DNA from 3 places in the Paracoccus zhouxuedongae genome. Region 3 is predicted to be linked to each of the others. Evidence: riboswitches for the same ligand, from Rfam matches in the RefSeq annotation. Region 3 holds a riboswitch; each other region holds the start of a gene.
What was found. A riboswitch is a leader RNA that binds a small molecule or an ion and turns the genes downstream of it on or off. The one in region 3 is predicted to bind cobalamin.
Positions count from the first base shown of each region.

Region 1: another riboswitch for cobalamin. It lies ahead of ACEYYA_RS08405 (DUF1636 family protein); the one in region 3 lies ahead of ACEYYA_RS07765 (TonB-dependent receptor plug domain-containing protein).
Region 2: another riboswitch for cobalamin. It lies ahead of ACEYYA_RS14865 (ABC transporter substrate-binding protein); the one in region 3 lies ahead of ACEYYA_RS07765 (TonB-dependent receptor plug domain-containing protein).

Region 1 covers NZ_JBHFHM010000005.1:233,779-240,046, forward strand. Annotated here, with positions in the region: gene ACEYYA_RS08395 (ABC transporter substrate-binding protein) at 1-791, opposite strand, end outside; gene ACEYYA_RS08400 (ABC transporter ATP-binding protein) at 814-1,536, opposite strand; gene ACEYYA_RS08405 (DUF1636 family protein) at 1,584-2,009, opposite strand; cobalamin riboswitch at 2,042-2,262, opposite strand; gene ACEYYA_RS08410 (TonB-dependent receptor domain-containing protein) at 2,466-4,475, shown strand; gene ACEYYA_RS08415 (ATP-binding cassette domain-containing protein) at 4,515-5,270, opposite strand; gene ACEYYA_RS08420 (iron chelate uptake ABC transporter family permease subunit) at 5,267-6,214, opposite strand; gene ACEYYA_RS08425 (ABC transporter permease) at 6,204-6,268, opposite strand, start outside.
Region 2 covers NZ_JBHFHM010000020.1:20,505-26,772, forward strand. Annotated here, with positions in the region: gene ACEYYA_RS14850 (molybdopterin-dependent oxidoreductase) at 1-1,012, shown strand, start outside; tRNA gene ACEYYA_RS14855 (tRNA-Asn) at 1,416-1,490, shown strand; gene ACEYYA_RS14860 (hypothetical protein) at 1,704-2,120, opposite strand; cobalamin riboswitch at 2,369-2,572, shown strand; gene ACEYYA_RS14865 (ABC transporter substrate-binding protein) at 2,741-3,739, shown strand; gene ACEYYA_RS14870 (FecCD family ABC transporter permease) at 3,745-4,770, shown strand; gene ACEYYA_RS14875 (ABC transporter ATP-binding protein) at 4,767-5,540, shown strand; gene ACEYYA_RS14880 (pseudoazurin) at 5,537-5,950, shown strand; gene ACEYYA_RS14885 (class I SAM-dependent methyltransferase) at 5,947-6,268, shown strand, end outside.
Region 3 covers NZ_JBHFHM010000005.1:91,484-97,751, forward strand. Annotated here, with positions in the region: gene ACEYYA_RS07745 (metal ABC transporter permease) at 1-79, opposite strand, end outside; gene ACEYYA_RS07750 (manganese/iron ABC transporter ATP-binding protein) at 76-945, opposite strand; gene ACEYYA_RS07755 (metal ABC transporter substrate-binding protein) at 942-1,829, opposite strand; gene ACEYYA_RS07760 (Fur family transcriptional regulator) at 1,940-2,374, shown strand; cobalamin riboswitch at 2,444-2,634, shown strand; gene ACEYYA_RS07765 (TonB-dependent receptor plug domain-containing protein) at 2,813-4,681, shown strand; gene ACEYYA_RS07770 (DUF7676 family protein) at 4,678-5,247, shown strand; gene ACEYYA_RS07775 (ABC transporter substrate-binding protein) at 5,244-6,089, shown strand; gene ACEYYA_RS07780 (FecCD family ABC transporter permease) at 6,086-6,268, shown strand, end outside.

The DNA of each region.
Region 1 (6,268 bases), 140 kb from region 3:
AAGGCGATCTTCTGTTCCGCGGTCACATCGCCATAGTTCACGATCACCACCACCTCGGGGTTGCGCTCGATCACCGGCTCCCACCCGATTGCGGCCCAGCTCTTGGGCAGGTCGTCCATGATGTTGCGCCCGCCCGCGGCCTCGATCAGCGCGGTCGGCATCGCATAGGCCCCGGCGGTGAACGGCCCCTTTTCGCCGCTGTCATACACAAAGACGCGCGGCGCGACGCTGGGATCAAGCCCGGCGGTCAGATCGGCCAGATGCGCCTGCCACCCGGCGACAAGGGTGTTGGCGCGGTCCTCGACCCCGAAGATCCGGCCAAGGTTCAGGATGTCGTCATAAAGATCGGCCATGCTGGATCGCGCCTTGGGGCCGATATGGATGCAGCTTTCGGTCAGCTCATAGGTCTGGATGCCCAAGGGGGCCAGCGTCTCGGGCGTGACCTCTCCGCCGACGCGCATCCCGTAATTCCATCCGGCAAAGAAGAAGTCCGGCTCGGCACCGGCCAGCACCTCTTTCGTGGGGTATTTGGCCGACAGTTCGGGCAGTTCGTCGATGCCCGCGCGCATGTCATCATCCAGCGTCTTCCAGCCCGAAATGCCGGTATAGCCGACCATCCGGTCACGCAGGCCCAGCACCAGCATCATCTCGGTCAGGTTGACATCGTTCGACACCGCGCGGGTCGGGGGCGCGGCAAAAATCACGTCGCGGTTGCAGCTTTTGACCGTGACGGGATGGGCCAAGGCGGGCAAGGTCGACAGGCACAGCGCGGCAAGCGACAGGCGGATCATGGGGATGTCCTTTCGGGATCGTTCACAGATGAAAGCTGAAACGCGGCACCGGGGTGCTGCGGTCGATCAGGGCGCGCACGTCAAAGGCCTGTGCCAGGGTCGCCTCAGTCAGGGCGGTGGCGGGCGGGCCGTCGGCCAGCACCCGGCCCTGATGCAACAGCAGCACCCGGTCGGCGAAATCGGCGGCCAGCGACAGGTCATGCAGGCTGGCGATCACGGTCAGCCCCAATCCCTTCAGCAGCGCGAGCAATTCAAGCTGGTGGCGGATGTCCAGGTGGTTGGTCGGCTCGTCCAGCACGATCACCTGCGGCTGTTGCGCCAGGGCGCGGGCGACCATCACCCGCTGCCGCTCCCCTCCCGACAGGGTGGTCAGTGGGCGGTCGGCGATCGCGGTCAGCGCCAGACGGTGCAGCGCAGCCTCGATGATCGCGCCATCCCCAGCCCCGGTCGCCGACAGGGCCGCCGCCCAGCCGCGACGATGCGGCAATCGGCCAAGCGCGACGATCTGCCGGGCGGTCAGCGCCTGGTCCGAGGGCTGTTCCTGCAACACCGCGGCGATCTGGCGGGCCGCCTCGGTGGCGGGGATGCGCCAGATGTCGCGGCCCATCAGCCGCACCGTGCCCCGCCGCGGCGGCTGGTGGCGATACAGCAACCGCAACAGCGAGGTCTTGCCCGCGCCATTCGCGCCGCAGATCGCCATGATCTGCCCCGCCGGAACCGTGAAATTGATGTCGGTCAGCAGCATAGGCCCGCCACGCGGCCCCCATGCGACATCCTGAAGCTGAACCACATTCATTGCAGCGGAGCCCGCCCGGTCACGATGATGGCCGAGGGGATGCGCGACAGCCGCTGTGTCGCCGCGCACGTATCCGGCCCGCCCGCATCGGCCCCGCACAGGGCGATCAGATCGTCGATGCTGTCGGCGGGGTCGACATTGCCGAACAGCCAGTTTGCCTTGGCCGTGGCCCGCCAGGCGACAAGGCAGGGGCCGCAGCGGCAGCCTGCGCAGCCGGTCAGGCTGGCGGTGCCCGACACCTCGAAATCGTCGCCCATGCCGCTGGCCGCGACCGCATCGCGCAGCCGCTCCAGCAGCAGAAGGCCCGGCGCGCAGGTCGCGCCCTGCACGGTGCAGGCAGTGCAAAGGATCGTCCGATGCGGTGCCGATCGGGCCACGTCAGGGGCGGGGCGCGCCGACGGCGGCCGTTGGGTGTGGTTCATCACAGGCTCCTTCCGGGGCACCCCGCCCGGCACGGTTGATTGCGATGATGGCAGGTCTCCTGACTCGCGGGTCTGGGCTTGCCCCGCCTTCCCATGCCCGCGGTGGCGGGGCACAGTGGCTGTCGGGGGTCGCTCGCCGCTTACAGTTGCGGGGGCAGTCACGGGATTGGCCTGATCGCGCAGCGCCGCACCGTATTCCCTTTTCACCCGGTCGCGCATCGCCCGACCGGGAACCATCGCCGCCAGACTTGCCCGCCGCTCTGGCCCCGTCAAGCGCAAATGGCGCCGCCGGCCAGACCGTCGCGTGGCTGCCACACCCGGTGCCGCCTGGGCCGCGGGCAGTCATTTCGGCGTTGCAGCGCCGGTCTGTGGCCGTTACCCGATCAAATCACTAAGGATTCGCAGCTCACTGTCCGCCACGCCATCCTTCAACCCATACGAACATGAGGGATTGCAATGAGGATCAGACTTCTACCCCTGGCCGGGGTGTCGGTGCTTGCGCTGTGCAGCGCAGCAATGGCACAGGGCCTTGCGCCGCGCAGCATCACGCTGGACCCGATCACGCTGATCGCCGAGGGCACCGAAAACATCAAGGCGACGGGCGGCGCGATTGTCGACCGCGAGGATCTTGAGGCGCAGCAACCCGCCGACACGTCCGAGCTGTTCGCGCGTGAATCCTCGGTCACCGTGTCGGGTGGCGCGGGGCCATCGAAGCGCATCCATGTGTTCGGGATCGAACAGTCCAAGCTGGCGGTCAGCGTCGATGGCGTGCCGCAGGGGCCGACCAGTTGGCACCACACCGGATCGAACATCATCGACCCCGCCTTCCTGCGCGCGGTCGAGGTCGAGGCCGGGGCCGCCGCCGCCGATGCGGGCTTTGCGGCGGGCGCGGGTGCCGTGCGCTATGAAACCCTGGGCGCGCGCGATCTGCTGACCGATGGCCGCACCAGCGGCGGGCGGGTGGCGCTGTCCTATGGCAGCAACGGGCGCGGACTGTCGGGGTCGCTGGCCAGCTATGGCGTGCGCGGCGCGCTGGATTGGTTCGTGATGCTGCACGGTCAGGACGGGCGGAACTACAAGGCTGGCGACGGACGCGAGATGTTCGGCTCGGCCCCGGCGGCACGTGGCGGGCTGGTCAAGCTGGGCTTTGAATCCGAACCCGGCCGGCTGGAATTGTCCTATGAAAAGGCCCGCGATCAGGCCGATCGCCTGATCAAGATGAACATGGACCTGGACCGCGACCCGGAGGTGTTTCCGCTGCGGTCCGACCGCGAGACACTCAGCCTGACCTATCGCGCCACGGCGCCGGGGGCGGTCTGGGATCCGATGGTGCGGCTTTACCACAGCCGCAACGATTACTGGCGGCCGAACTATTCGCTGGGCGATCTGGCGGGTGGCAAGGGGCGGATCAATGGCGACATGATCCTGCAACGCGACACGTTCGGCGGCGTCGTGCAGAACACGTTCACGCTGGACCAAGGCAGCGTGACGGCGGGCGTGGACTTTGCCCATAATGACTATCACCTTGACAATTATGGCGATCATTCCGCCGCCCAGCCGCGCATCCGCAACTTTTCGACGCTTCAGGCCGGGGCCTTCGTGCAGGGGCGCTTCGCCTTTGACAACGGTTTCGACCTGTCCACCGGGCTGCGCTATGACCACCACCGCTTCACCGACTGGAACAACGCCCGCTTCACCGACAGCGGCGCATCGGGCAATGCCACGCTGTCCTATCGCTTCAGCGACGCGGTCGAGGTGTTCGCCGGCGCCTCGCGCAGCTGGATGGGCTTTGACAGCGGCGAATACGGGATGCTTCACGCCCGCAACGCCGCGTTCCGCACCGATCCCGGCTATCGCCCGGCGACCGGCACGACCTACAAACTGGGGGTGAACGCCAGTGGCGAGGGCTGGACGGCGGGGGCCACCCTGTTCGACATCCGGCTGAGCGGGCTGGCGCTTTACAACTCTGAAAGCGGCTTGCTGGAAAATGACAAGCAGGGCCGCAGCCAGGGGGTGACGCTGACCGGCGCGTGGCAGCGCGACAACACCCGGATCGGCGCGACGCTGACCCATGCCAAGGTGACCTATGACGGCGCCTTCAGCCTGCCGCAGGGCGGGTCGTTCATGCCGACCGGCGATCTGGCGACGCTGTATGTCGACCATCAGATGCCCGACCGCAACCTGACGCTGGGGGCCAGCCTGGAATGGGCGGGCAAGCTGTCGGAACCCGCGATGACCGCTGCGGGCTTCCGCGATCATGGCAGCTATACGGTGGTGAATGCCTATGCTGCCTGGACGCCGCCGCAACTGAAGGGCGCGACGCTGCGGCTGGGGGTCGATAACCTGCTGGACGCGACCTATTACGAACGCGGCAGCTATGTCGAACGGTCGCGTGGCACGCGCGACATCCAGCCGCAACTGGCGCCCGGTCGCACGGTGACGCTGGGGCTGAGCATGAACTTCTGACGCATCGGTCGGGGCGGGTGGACGCCCGCCCCGATCAGCCTAAAGATGATGGAGGATCAAGGGCCGCCCGCCATGTTCCGCCACGGTGATCGGCGTGTCATACAGCGCCGACAGCGCCGGGCCGGTCAGCACCGCCTGCGGGCTGCCTTGGGCGGTGACGGCACCGGCCTTCATGGTGACGATGTGATCGGCCCAACCGGCGGCAAAGTTCAGGTCGTGGAGCACGATCAGCACCGACCGCCCGTCATCGCGCAGCCGCCCCAGATGCGCCATCAGCGCGCGGGAATGTGCCAGGTCCAGATTGTTCAGCGGCTCGTCCAGGATCAGCCAGGGGGTATCCTGCGCCGCCGCCATCGCCAGCCAGGCCCGCTGCGCCTGCCCGCCCGACAGCGTGTCGACGAACCGCCCCGCCAGCGGCGTCAGATCGAAATCCGACAGTGCCCGCGCCACCGCCGCGTGATCCGCCGCGCCGGGGCGGCCCGCACAATGCGGCCAGCGGCCAAAGGCCACCAGTTCCCGCACCCGCAAGCGCGAGGCCAGCATGGGGTGTTGCCCCAGAAACGTCATCTGCCGCGCCAGCACAGGGCCGGGGGTGGCGGCCACGTCCAGCCCGTCAACGCTGACGCGACCGGGGGGCGGCGCCTCGATCCGGGCGATCAGCCGCGCCAGCGTCGATTTGCCCGCGCCATTCGGGCCGATCAGCGCCGTGATCCGGCCCGCGGGCAGGGTCAGGTCGGTCGGCGCCAGGATCGGCGTTCCGTGGACGGCGTAAGACAGGCCGGAAATCTGGATCATCGGATCTTGCCCCGCATCAGAAGGATCAGGAACAGCAGGCCGCCCGCGAACTCGATCACCACGCTCAGCGTGGCGCGCAGGCCAAGGGCGCGTTCAAACAGCAATTGGCCGCCGATCAGCACCAGCCCGGCGATCAGCGCGGTGGCGATCAGCAGGCGCCGATGCGGCGCACCGGGCAACAGCGCATGGGCCAGGGCGGCGACGATCAGCCCGAAAAAGGCGACCGGCCCGACCAGGGCGGTGGCCACCGCCGTCATCGCCGCGACCAGAGCCAGCGTCACCAGCACCATCGCGCGATGCCCCAGCCCCAGGGCGATCGCGCGTTCGCGCCCAAGCGCCAGCACGTCCAGACGCGGCCCCAGCCAGATGGCCACCGCCATCGCGGGCAGGGCCACCATCGCCGCCCAGATCATCATCTCACCCGAGGGGCGGCTGAAATTGGCGAAAGTGACCGATTGCACGACGGCCTGCGCGTTCGGGTCCATCACCCGCATGATCAGGCTTGCCCCGGCGCGGAACAGGATGCCCAGGATCACCCCCGACAGGATCGTGCGGCCCATGTCGCGCGCGCCGCCGCGCCCCAGAAGGGTGCCAAACAGCGCCACGGCAAGGCCCGACATCAGCGCCACCTCGGTCAGGAACTTGGCGCCGGTGGGCCAGGTGACAAAGCCGGTGACCCCCAGGCTGGCCAGTCCCACCGCCTGCACCAGCAGATAAAGCGCGTCAAAACCCATGATCGAGGGCGTCAGGATGCGGTTCTGCGCGACGGTCTGAAACAGCACCGTCGCCATCCCGACCGACGCGGCGACCAGCGCGAGCGCCGCCAGCTTGTCCAGGCGCAGCGACAGGATGAAGGCGACATTGCCGGAAAGGCCCTGAAACAGCCACAGGCCGCTGATCACGGCCAGCGCCGCCGCCATCAGCCACAGCGGATCACCGCGCATCCCGATCCCCCCGCCACAAAAGCCATAGAAAGGCCAGCGCGCCGATGACGCCCA
Region 2 (6,268 bases), on a different contig from region 3:
CCTTGAGGGCGAGCAATTCCCCGAATACATGGACATTCTGCGCTTTGCCTATGAAAAGACCGGCGCCGCCCAGGACGTGCCCTTCGACGAGTTCTGGGAGCGCGGCTACGCCTGGCAAAAGGCCCCGCCCGAGGCCCGCAAATGGGTGCGGCACGGCGATTTCTATACCGACCCCGAGGCCAACCACCTGCATACCGAATCCGGCAAGATCGAGATGTTCTGCAATCAGATCGCCGCACTGAACATCGACGATTGCCCCGGTATGCCGGTCTGGCAGGAACCCCACGAATATCTGGGCAATGCCGCCGAGGGTCAGCTTCACGTCGTCAGCCCCCACCCCTGGTTCCGCCTGCACAGCCAGATGGGCAACAGCGAACGGCTGCGCGAGCTTTACATGGTTCAGGGCCGCGAGCCGGTGCGCATCAACCGCCAGGACGCCGAGGCGCGCGGCATTGCCGATGGCGATCTGGTCGAACTTTACAACGACCGCGGCACGGTGATCGCGGGCGCGGTGGTCAGCGACGACATCATGCCGGGGGTGGTGTCGATCTATGAAGGCGGCTGGCCGCAACTGGACAGCAAGGGGCGCTGCAACTCGGGTCTGGTGAACTTTGTCACTTCGACCCAGGCGTCCTCGGGGCTGAGTGCGGCGACGACGGCGAACACCTGTCTGGTGTCGATGCGCAAATGCACCGATCCCGAAGGCCCGAACCTGGCCTATGAGCCGCCGCAGATCATCGCCGGCGAGCCGCTGGCCGAGATCGACGGCGACCAACTGGGCCTGGATCGGATCTATGATCTGGTGCAAGAGCTTTACGCCCATATGGAGCCGGGCGAGCGCATGTTCTATGAACGCTGCACCGTCTGCCACGGCCCGCGCGACCCGGCCGGGTTTACCCAGCAGCAGTGGAAGGGCATCCTGCCGTCGATGTTTGAACGTGCGGGTCTGGACGACGACCAGCGCCAGATGGTGACCGACTTCCTGATGAAGAACGCCGCCGACGCGATGTAGGCGACCAAAAACAGCCGGGGGCCGCAATCGCGGCCCCCTTTCCATTCGGTGACTAGCCCGCGCCTGGGATCGCCGAACGGCCCCAGGCGGCCACCACACCCGGTTCCGCGTCCCGCTGCACAGCCACCCGCACCGCGTCACACCGGCCATCCCTGCACCGCCAACGCGGGCCGGAGTGGCACCAGCCATCCGCCGCCAGGGCCACCGCCCCAAACCCGCAGGCAGCCGGATCGCCAGCAACCATCCCTGCCCCATCCGCCCCCATGTCAGCCCTGAACCCCGCCCATCAAACGCCCCCGCCAGACCACCCGGCGCACCCCTTTGACGGCGGTCCGAATATTTCAAAAAAGTCACGAAACCCCTCTGGACGCCCCCCAAACCCCTTGCTATACGCCCCCCATGTTCCGGCGTAGCTCAGCGGTAGAGCAGTTGACTGTTAATCAATTGGTCGTAGGTTCGAACCCTACCGCCGGAGCCAAATTTTTCTAACGGCCTGAAAACACTAGATTTGTGAAGTCCACGCCGCAGCGACTGTGAGTGCCGCATGTGTGTGCTTCACAATTCGACCGGAGCTAAGTCCGAAAGGAAGCTCTGATGGGTGTGGCTCGCCACGGATATTTGCAGGCTCTGCCACGGATATTTGCAGGACGTCGATTTTCGTAAACGGCCCGTTTACAACCCAGCAACCCACTCAGAAATCCGTCTCGACATAGTCCGACATGATGTCCCATGCGACGCTGGCGGCAGTCGTGTGGTTGCTGCGCCAGGCGTATTGATAGCTCAGCAGAGTGGTCTGGCCCGGCAGAGCGATGCCGGGCGGGCCGGACAGGGTGCCGGTGGCGACATGACCTGTGTTCAGGCGTGCGACCTCGTAATGCACGATCCCCGCCCCGGGCGGCGCGAACAGGGACAGATCGTAGACGTCGACGCCGGAGGTGTTGCAGGGGAAGTTCGCGCCAAGATCGATAGGCGGCTGGGGGACCGAGCCACCCCAGAAGATCTTGAAGTTGGTGTCCGCCTCGCCGTGGCCCAGGCCGATCAGGTTCGTATGGGCATAGGGATCGATGTTGTTCTGGCTGCTGGTCCAGTAGCCGACCCCGACACACATCCGCTCACATTTGACCCCAACAGGGTCAGAAATCTCGAAACGCCTCTGCCTCAAACACCGGTCCCGGCACTACTCCCTGCCGCCGCATTGATGCGCAGCCCCGCGACGGCCCCGGCGGCCCAATGCGCTGCAACAGGTTGGCGGCTCAATCCAGCGCATCCGCGCCGACCCGACGCGCGCGATTGGCGGCCATGACCTGCCGATTACCCACGCCCCACTTATCCGCTTGCCCCCGGGCCGAACACCCGTTAACGCTTATTCCCGTCGGTTTCCGTAAGGAATTGAAAGGGAATCCGCCGCCTTGTCCTTCGGGCCATGGCGAACCGGAACTGCCCCCGCAACTGTAGGCGGTGAGGGGTGGGCGATCATGCCACTGCGGTCACAATCCGCGGGAAGGCTGCCCAGCTCGACGATCCGCAAGTCAGGAGACCTGCCGACGCAGGAGTTTCAACAAACCGGGCGGGGTGTCCGGGAAGGTGCAAGATGTCCTTTGCCAGCGGTCGCGACGCGGCCCGGTTCCGTCAATTCTGTCCTTTCCGGGCTGCCCTGTGCGGCGGGCTGTGCGGGGTTGCGGCCTTCCGTCCCGTGTCCGGTTCCCCTTTCATGACCGGAGACAGACGATGATCAGACCCATCCTGCTGACGCTTTTCACCACCGCCGCGCTGCCGGCCTTTGCCACCGATTACCCGCTGACCTTGCCCAATTGCGGCGTGGACGTGACCTTCGACAAGGCGCCCGACAGCGCCGTCACCGTGGGTCAGGCTGCGACCGAAATCCTGTATTCGCTGGGCCTTGGCGACAAGGTGAAGGGCACCTCGGTCTGGTTCACCAGCGTCCTGCCCGAGTTCGAGACGCTGAACGCGGGCGTCGAGCGGCTGGCCGACAACGACCCCAGCTTTGAAAGCGTGGTCACCAAGCGGCCGGGCATCGTCGCGATTCAATATGAATGGCATATCGGCCCGCAGGGCATCGTCGCCACGCGCGAACAGTTCCGCGATCTGGGCATCCCGACCTACATCCTGCCCGCCGACTGCGCCGGCAAGGACAATTCCAAGGGCGCGGACGGCACGCGCACGGCGATGTTCTCGACCGAGGGCATCTATCAGGGCGTGACCGAGCTGGCGCAGATCTTCGATGTCGAGGATCGCGGCACGGCGCTGGTCACAGAGCTTCAGGCACGCCAGCAGGCAGCCGTCGACAAGGCCCGCGCGCTGGAGCTGAAGGACGCATCCGCGGTGTTCTGGTTCTCGTCCGCCGAGATGGACGTGGATCCCTATGTCGCTGGTCGCAAAGGCCCGCCCGGCTGGATGATGGAGCAGCTGGGGCTGAAGAACGTCGTCGAAAGCGACGAGGAATGGCCGACCGTCAGCTGGGAGACGATCGCCCGCGCCAACCCCTCGGTGATCGTGGTGGCCCGCATGGACCGCCGCCGGTTCGAGGCCGACGACGTTGAACAAAAGCTGGCCTTTCTCAAGTCCGATCCGGTCGCCAGCCAGATGGACGCGGTGAAGAATGACCGCATCGTGGTGCTGGACGGGCATTCGATGGATCCCTCGATCCGCAACATCGCCGCGCTGGAAACGCTGGCCGAGGCGCTGGCCGGGTTCGACCTGAAGTGACGGCTCTGCCTGTTTCGCCCATCCACGCGCGCCTGTGGAAGGTCGCGGCGGGGCTGGCCGTGCTGGCCCTGGCCGTTCTGGCGGGCGTCGTGATCGGCGAAACGCCGCTGCCGCCGGGGACGGTGGCAGCGGTCCTGGCCAACAACCTGTGGGGGGCGGGCCATGTCGTCGACCCCATCGACGCGGGTATCATCTGGTTCTATCGGCTGCCGCGCACGCTGGTCGCGGCCGCGTGTGGCGCGGGGCTGGCACTGTCGGGGGCGGTGTTGCAGGCGCTGGTGCGCAATGCGCTGGCCGATCCCTATCTGCTGGGCGTGTCGGCCGGGGCCTCGACCGGGGCCGTCGCGGTCACGATCATGGGCGTCGGCGCCGGGGCCATCGGCATTTCGGGCGGCGCCTTTGTCGGGGCCGCGCTGGCCTTTCTGTTGGTCGCGGCACTGGCGCGGGCGGCGGGCGGCGGTTCGGCGCAGCTGGTGCTGGCCGGGATTGCAGGCTCGCAGCTGTTCAACGCGCTGACCTCGTTCTTCATCGCCAAGTCGGCCAATGCCGAACAGGCGCGGGGCATCATGTTCTGGCTGCTGGGCAATCTGTCGGGCGTGCGCTGGCCCGATGTCGCACTGGCGGTACCGGCGGCCGCGGCGGGGCTGATGGTCTGCCTGTGGTTCACGCGCGCCATGGACGCCTTTGCCTTTGGCGCGGGGGCCGCTGCCTCGCTGGGGATCGACGTGCGGCGGGTGCAGATCGTGCTGATCGGCGCGGTCACGGTGATGACGGCGGTGATGGTCAGCCTTGTCGGCTCGATCGGCTTTGTCGGACTGGTGGTGCCCCATGCGATGCGCTTCGTCGTGGGCGTGCGCCACGGGGCGCTGATCCCGGCGACGGCGCTGGCAGGGGCGGTGTTCCTGATCGCCGCCGACCTTGCCTCGCGCTTGTTGATCCCTGGGCAGGTGGTGCCCATCGGGGTCGTCACCGCGCTGGTCGGCGCGCCCGCCTTTGCGATGATCCTGATCACCCGGCGGGGCCGGGCATGAGGGTCGCGGCACGCGGTCTGTCGTGGAAAGCGGGCGGGCGGGCCATCGTCACCGATGTCGATCTGGACATCGCGCCGGGCGAGACGCTGGGCATCGTCGGCCCGAACGGATCCGGCAAGTCCACGCTGCTGCGGCTGATCGCGGGCCTGTTGCCGCGTGCCGGGGGCGAGGTGCGGCTGGACGACACCCCCCTGCCCCGCCTGACCCGGCGTGAGGTGGCGCAGCGCGTGGCGCTTGTCGAACAGCACGCCGACACTGCCGAGGCGCTGACCGTCCGCGACGCCGTCGAACTGGGCCGCACCCCCTGGCAATCGGCGCTGTCGCCACGCGGTGCCGATGACGACGCCATCGTCGATCGTGCGATGCAGACCCTTGGCATCACCCATCTTGCGCGCCAGCACTGGGCCACCCTGTCGGGGGGCGAGCGGCAGCGCACCCATATCGCCCGCGCCCTTGCGCAGCAGCCCCGGCTGCTTCTGATGGACGAGCCGACCAATCACCTGGACATTCATCATCAGCTGTCGGTGCTGCGGCTGGTCCTGCAACTGCCGGTCACGGTCGCGGTCGCGCTGCACGATCTCAATCAGGCGATGGGCTGCGACCGGCTGGCGATCATGGCGGCGGGCCGCCTTGTCGCCTGCGGCCCGCCCGCGACTGTGCTGACCGGCCCGCGAATGGCCGAGATCTTTCGCGTCGGCGCGCGTCCCCTGATCGACGCGCATGACGGCGCCACCATCCATCGTTTTCACTGCCTGACGGAGCAATCATGAAACTCGCCGCACTGATCCTGATGCTGAGCGCCACCCTGGCGCAGGCCGAGACCCATGAGGTCAAGATGCTGAACCGCAATGACGAAGGCCCGATGATCTATGAGCCGCAGCACCTGACCATCGCGCCCGGCGATACGGTGCGCTTCCTGCCGACCCAGTCCGGCCACAACGCCGCCACCATCGACGGCATGATCCCGGACGGCGCGGAGGCGTGGAAGTCGAAGATCAACGAGGAGTTCGAGGTGACGCTGACCGTCCCTGGCCGCTACGGGATCAAATGCTCGCCCCATTATGCGATGGGCATGGTCATGGTGATCGACGTGGGCGAGGATGCGGAGGCCGAGATCCCGGCCAACGTGCCGGCGCGGGCGAAGCAGCGGTTCGACGCGATCCTTGGGCAAAAGCCGTGAACGCGAACCGCGATCTGGTCGAGGATATCCGCGACTACTGGTCGCGCCGGGCGGAAACCTTTGACCTTGCATTCGGCCACCGGATCGCGCCGGGTGCCGAGGCCGCAGCCTGGTCACAGCCGATGCGCGCGCATCTGCCCGCGCCGCCGGCGCATGTGCTGGAACTTGCCTGCGGCACAGGTGAGGTCACGCGCCTTGTCCACGATCTTGGCCACGAGGTGACGGCGCTGGATTTTTCCGAAGCCATGCTGACCGTCGCCCGCGCCAAACATGCGGGCAAGGCCCGGCTGCGGTTTCTGCATGCCGATGCAGGACAGA
Region 3 (6,268 bases):
AGACCCCGCCGACCAGCGCCGAGACCCACATCGCATTGACCATATAGCCATAGCCGAAGGGTTCCATCAGCGCCGTCATGACCTGTCCCCCGCGCGTCGGGTGCGGTCGTCATAGATGACCACCGGGCGTTCGTCGTCGGTCAGGATGGTGACGCTGCGCGCATCGGCATCGTCATGCAGATCGGCCCCGCCCAGCACGAAATGCCGCAACACGCCGCCAAAGGCCTGTTCCAGGTTCTCGCGCGTGAAGGTCGTGTCGGTCGGGCCGTGGGCCAGCACCGTGCCCTTGACCAGCACCACCCGGTCGCAGAACTCGGGCACCGAACCAAGGTTGTGGGTCGAGACCAGCATCACCCGCCCTTCGTCGCGCAACTCTTGCAGCAGCGCGACGATCGCGGCCTCGGTCTGCACATCGACCCCGGTGAAGGGCTCGTCCAGCAAGATCACCTGACCCTCTTGCGCCAGGGCGCGGGCCAGGAACACGCGCTTGCGCTGCCCGCCGGACAACTCGCCGATCTGGCGATGGCGAAAGGCGGTCATGTTCACCCGCTCCAGCGCGGCGGCGACGGCGGCGCGGTCGGCGGGGCGCGGGATGCGCAGCCAGCCCATGCGGCCATATCGGCCCATCATCACCACATCCTCGACCAGCACGGGAAAGGTCCAGTCGACCTCCTCGGCCTGCGGGACATAGGCCACCAGCCCGTCGCGCAGGGCACTGCGGACATCACGGCCAAGGATGCGGATGTCGCCGGCTGCCAGCGGCAGAAAGCCCATGATCGCCTTGAACAAGGTCGATTTGCCCGACCCGTTGACGCCCACCAGCGCGGTGATCGTGCCGCGCGGGATCGCAAAGGTCGCATCGCGCAGGGCCGTCACGCCATTGCGATAAGCGACGGTGACGCCCTGCGCCGACAGTCCTTCGGCCTTGCGTTGGCTTTGGTTCATTTGGTCGCCCCGGTCAGCCCCTGCGCGACGGTCTCGGTCGTCACCCGCAGCAGGTCCAGATAGGTCGGCACAGGGCCATCCGCCTCGGACAGGCTGTCGACATACAGCATCCCGCCATAGGCCGCCCCGGTCTCGCGCGCGACCTGTCTGGCCGGGTCGTTGTTGACGGTGCTTTCGCAGAACACCACCGGAATGTCGTTGGTGCGAACCGTGTCGATCACCGCACGCACCTGTTGCGGCGTGCCCGTCGCATCGGCGTTGATCGGCCACAGATACGCCTCGCGCAGACCAAGGTCGCGGGCCAGATAGCTGAAGGCGCCCTCGCAACTGACCAGCCAGCGCTTGTCCTCGGGGACGGTGGCGATCATCGCCTGAAGGGGGGCCAGCGTCTCGGTCAGCCGCGCCTTGTAGGCTTGCGCATTGGCAGCGTAATCGGCGGCGTGGCCGGGATCGGCCTGCGACAGCGCGGTGGCGATGTTGTCGACATAGATCTGCGCGCTGACCGGCGACATCCAGGCATGGGGGTTCGGCTTGCCCTCATAGGCGCCTTCGCGGATCGGCATCGGATCGACGCCATCCGACAGCGTGGCTGACGGCACATCGCCCAGATTGGACAGGAACTGCTGGAACCACAGCTCCAGATTCATGCCGTTCCACAGGATCAGGTCGGCGTCCTGCGCGCCGACCAGATCGCCCGGCGTGGGTTCATAGCCGTGGATCTCGGCCCCCGGCTTGGTGATCGACACCACCGTTGCATGGTCACCGGCCACCTGCCGCGCCATGTCGGCCAGCACGGTAAAGGTGGTGACGACCTTCAGCTTGTCCTCGGCCAGGGCGGGGCTGGCGGTCAGGGCGGCGGCAAGGGCTGCAATCAACGGGCGCATCGGGGTCTCCTTCTGGGTTCGGCCCATAATGCGAACGATTCGCAGAAAGTCAAGTTATTGCGAATCGTTCTCATATTGATGGCGATTGCGGCGGGGGCTATGATCCAGCCATGGCCAAGAACCTTGACGATCTGGAAACCGATCTGCGCGCTGACGGGCTGCGCATCACCCGGCAGCGGCTGGCGATCCTGCATGTTCTGCGCGAGGCCCGCGACCACCCCCGCGTCGAGGACATCCTGACCCGCGCCCGCCAGCAGGATGCCAGCGTGTCGCAGGCCACGGTCTATCGCACGCTGGCGGCGCTTGAAAAATCCGGCGCGGTGCTGCGCAACGATTTCGACGGCGCGGGGGCACGCTATGAACTGGCCGACCGTGCCCATCACGACCACCTGATCGACCTCGACACCGGCCGGGTGATCGAGTTCCGGTCCGACAAGATCGAACGCCTTCAGGACGAGATCGCAGCCGAACTGGGCTATGAAATCGAATGGCACCGGTTAGAGCTTTACGCACGAAAGCGCCGCCAGGGATCGCAGGGCGGATAGCTCGCCAGCCACGACGCCGCGCTGTTGCCGCCAACGCGCCATCCCCGCTTGCCTATCAACGCCCGTCTCTGCTAGGCAATCTTCGATGGTGCCCTTCGGGGTGAAAAGGGAATGCGGTGGGGCTTCATGCCGAATCCGCAGCTGTGCCCGCAACTGTAACCGGTAAGCGGACCGCAATTGCCACTTCGGTTGATCCGAGGGAAGGCGCGGCCCCGCGAAGACCCGGAAGCCAGGAGACCTGCCATCTGCGTTGCCCAACCCGCGGCCGGGTTCAGCCAAGGGAGCGGTCTTCCGCCAGCGGTGACACCATGAGTGGATCGAAGGCGGCGTTGTAATGCTCTCAGGACTGACAGTATCAAGCGGTAATCCGGCAGGCTTGTCCTGCCCCACGGCCTTCGCATCCGGCTTTCAACCCCGAGACGCCAAGGACCGCCGCAGATGCAGCTACGCCGCCTTTCCCTTGCTACCTTCCTGCTGGGCGCAACCGCGCTGAGCCAGCCTGCGCTTTCGCAGGACAACCGGACCACACTCGACACGATCGTGATCACGGCTTCGCGCACCGACCTGCCGACGCGCGCGGTCGGCAGCGCCGCAACCGTGGTTGATCGCGATCGTGTCGTGCGCGAGCAGAACCGCCGCGTCACCGATGCGCTGCGCGACGTTCCCGGCGTGCAGGTATCGCAGGATCGTCCGGGTGTCTGGACCTCGATCAGCATTCGCGGGTCGGACAATGATCAGGTTCTGGTCCTTGTCGATGGCGTGCGCGTGGCCGATCCCTCCGCCGCGTCAACTGCGTTCCAGTTCGATCACCTCAGCGCCGCCGATATCGAGCGGATCGAGGTGCTGCGCGGCAACCAGTCGTCGCTTTACGGATCGGACGCCATTGGCGGGGTCATCAATATCATCACCCGCCGCGCCGATACGGATGGCTGGCGGCTCAGCGCGGATGCCGAGGTCGGCCCGCACAGATCGAAGCGCGGCAACGCCACCCTGATGTGGAAACACGGCGCGATGGACGCCCGGCTGACGGCCTACAGCACGCATTACGACGGGCCGCCGATCAAGATCGCCTCGAACGTGGACAGTCCCTATCGAGGCAACGGCATCAGCGCGGTCCTGGGTTGGCAGATCGCGCCCGCAACCCGGCTGGAGTTTTCGGGCATGACCAGTGATACTTGGTCGGCCTATGACAGCCGCCCCGGTGGCAAGCTTGACACGGTGGACAAGGATGAATGGCGCGCGGGCCTGCGCCTGACGCATGAAACCGCCGATGGCCGATGGCGGCATGCGCTGCACGCGGGCCGCTATTCGGCGGTGCGCAGCTATCACACCGGCCATTCGCGGGCGTCGGTCGGCGACGTCTATGACGGCCTGATGACCAGCCTTGGCTATGACGTGACATGGAAGCCGAACGATACCTGGTCAGTGGTCGGCGGTCTGGCGCGCGAGACGGAAAAGACCCGGCAGGCGACCAATTTCAGCGGCGACTTCATCGCGTCCAACCGCACGACCGCCGCTTTTGCCGAAATCGCCTATACGCCGGACGACCGCAACACCGTGACGCTGGCCTTGCGCCGGGATGACAACGACCGGTTCGGTTCGTTCGAGACCTGGCGCGTCACCGGCGCGCATCTGCTGAGCTATGGCCAGACCGACATCAAGCTGCGCGCCAGTGCCGGGACAGGTGCCAAGTCGCCCAGCCTTTATCAGCTTTTCGATCCCACCTATGGCAACCCCAACCTGACGGCACAGGAAAGCCGCGGCTTTGACCTTGGCGCGGATGTCTATCTGCCCTGGGGCGAGCTCAACGCGACGCTGTTTCGCAACCAGGTCAGCAACAAGATCGCGTGGGGGGATCGGCCCGGCGGGACCAAGGGCTATTACAACCTTGGGGCAACGCTGGAACGCGGGCTGGAACTTGGCCTGTCGGCGGAGCTGGCGCCGAACTGGACACTTGCGGCCAGCCATACCTATCTGCTGTCGCAAAACGATCTGACCGGCGCCTGGCGCGGGATGCCCAAGCACACCGGCACCTTCAGCGTCACCTATGCCGCCGATCCCTGGTCGGTCACCGGGCGCTTGCGCTATGCCAGCGGCAACGATGCGGCCACGGTCAGCGGCTGGGGCAAGCATGTCTCCGGCTACGGCGTGGTGGACCTGTTCGCCAGCCACAAGCTGAGCGAGCGCACCGAACTTTATGGCCGTATCGAGAACGTCTTCGACCGCAGATATGAGACCTATTCCGGTTATCGCACGCCCGAGCGCAGCCCTTATGCCGGCATCCGCATCGGGCTGGAGGGGAAATGATGCTGAAACATGAGCAGACCTTGAACGACGATGGCCGCGCCACCGAAGATCGCTGGCCGGCGCCCCTGGATCAGCAGTGGCTGAACGACTTTCTGACCGACATGTTCGACAATCACTGGCAGGGTCTGTGCTTCGGCCCGATCATCGAGGGTGCGGCCTATGAACTGCGTCCACCGGGAAAACCCGAGCGGATCAGCCTCAACGACGGGTATCTGACGGTGTTCTACGGGCTGAACGGGCATTTCCACCTGTGTATCGGCCGCAATGAAGGCGCGCTGCGCCAGGGCGGCGAGGCGTTGGTCGCCCAACGTCGCCCCGGCAAGGCCGAGTTCTTCCGCAGCCTTGATCCCGAAGGCCACCCGCGCAGCTGGGGCTTTCGGATGGAGAACGGCAAGGGCGAACCGGCGCTGAGCCTGTTTTTCCCCAACCCCTTCATCACCCCCGACGACCGGCTGGCCGAGACGCCCGACTGGGACCGGCTGGCGACATGGGATCATGTGCGCAGCACCTATATCGGTCTGGATGACGGCGGGCCCGACCGGCTAAGCAAGGGCTATCGCACATGACACCGGCAGCGCGCCTTGTGGCGTCGATCTGGCTGGCGTGGTCTGGTCCGGCACTCGCCGGGCCAGAGGACTTCCCGCGTATCGCCTCGACGTCTCTTTGCGGCGATCTCTGGGCCTTGTCGCTGGCCGACCGCAACCAGATCGTCAGCCTGTCCAAGGACGCGACCGGGCCTTGGTCGGCGCTGGCCGATCAGGCGCGCGGCCTGCCGCAAAACCGCGGCAGCGTCGAGGAATTGCTGGTGGCCCAGCCGGATCTGGTGGTGACAAGCCACGGAACGCCGACCCAGATGCGCCGTGTGCTGGACCAGTTTGGCATCACCGAGATGGCGCTTGAAATGGTCAGCGACCTTCCCTCGCTGGCGGCCAAGGCACCCACGATCGGCGCGGGCTTTGGCCAGGCCGCGCGCGGCGAGGCCATGGCGGCGGCATTCACCGCGCGACTGGCCGAACTCGCCCCGCCCGCCGGCAGCCACCGGCCGCTGGTGATCTATTACCGCCCCGACGGTGGCGGCGCCGGGGCCGGAACCATCGTGGACGCGGTGATGACGGCGGCAGGATATGATAATCTGCAAGCAAGGACCGGCCCGCCCGGCTGGGGCGGCGTGCCGCTGGAACAGGTCGTCATGTCCCCACCCGAGGGGTATGTGCTGTCCTATTTCGACAATCAGCAGCTATCCGTGCGCCGGACGCTGGGTCGCAACCCGGTGCTGGCCCGTGCCAGTGCCGCTGGCGAGGCTCTGACCGTGCCGGGCGAATACTGGCCTTGCGATCACCCGGTCGTGGCCGAGGCGGCTTCGATCCTGGCCGCCGGGCGGCCGATGTTCGCGGAGGGCACGCGATGATGGCCGCCGACATGCGCGCCGGGCTGCGCCGCGATCTGACAATCCCGCTGTCGGCGGCTCTGGCCGTGCTATGCAGCGCGCTTCTTCTTTGGTCGCTGACGGTGGGTTATGTCGACATTTCCGCCGGTCAGGCGCTTGCCGGGCTGCTGGGGCGCGCCGATCCGCAGGTCGTGACCATC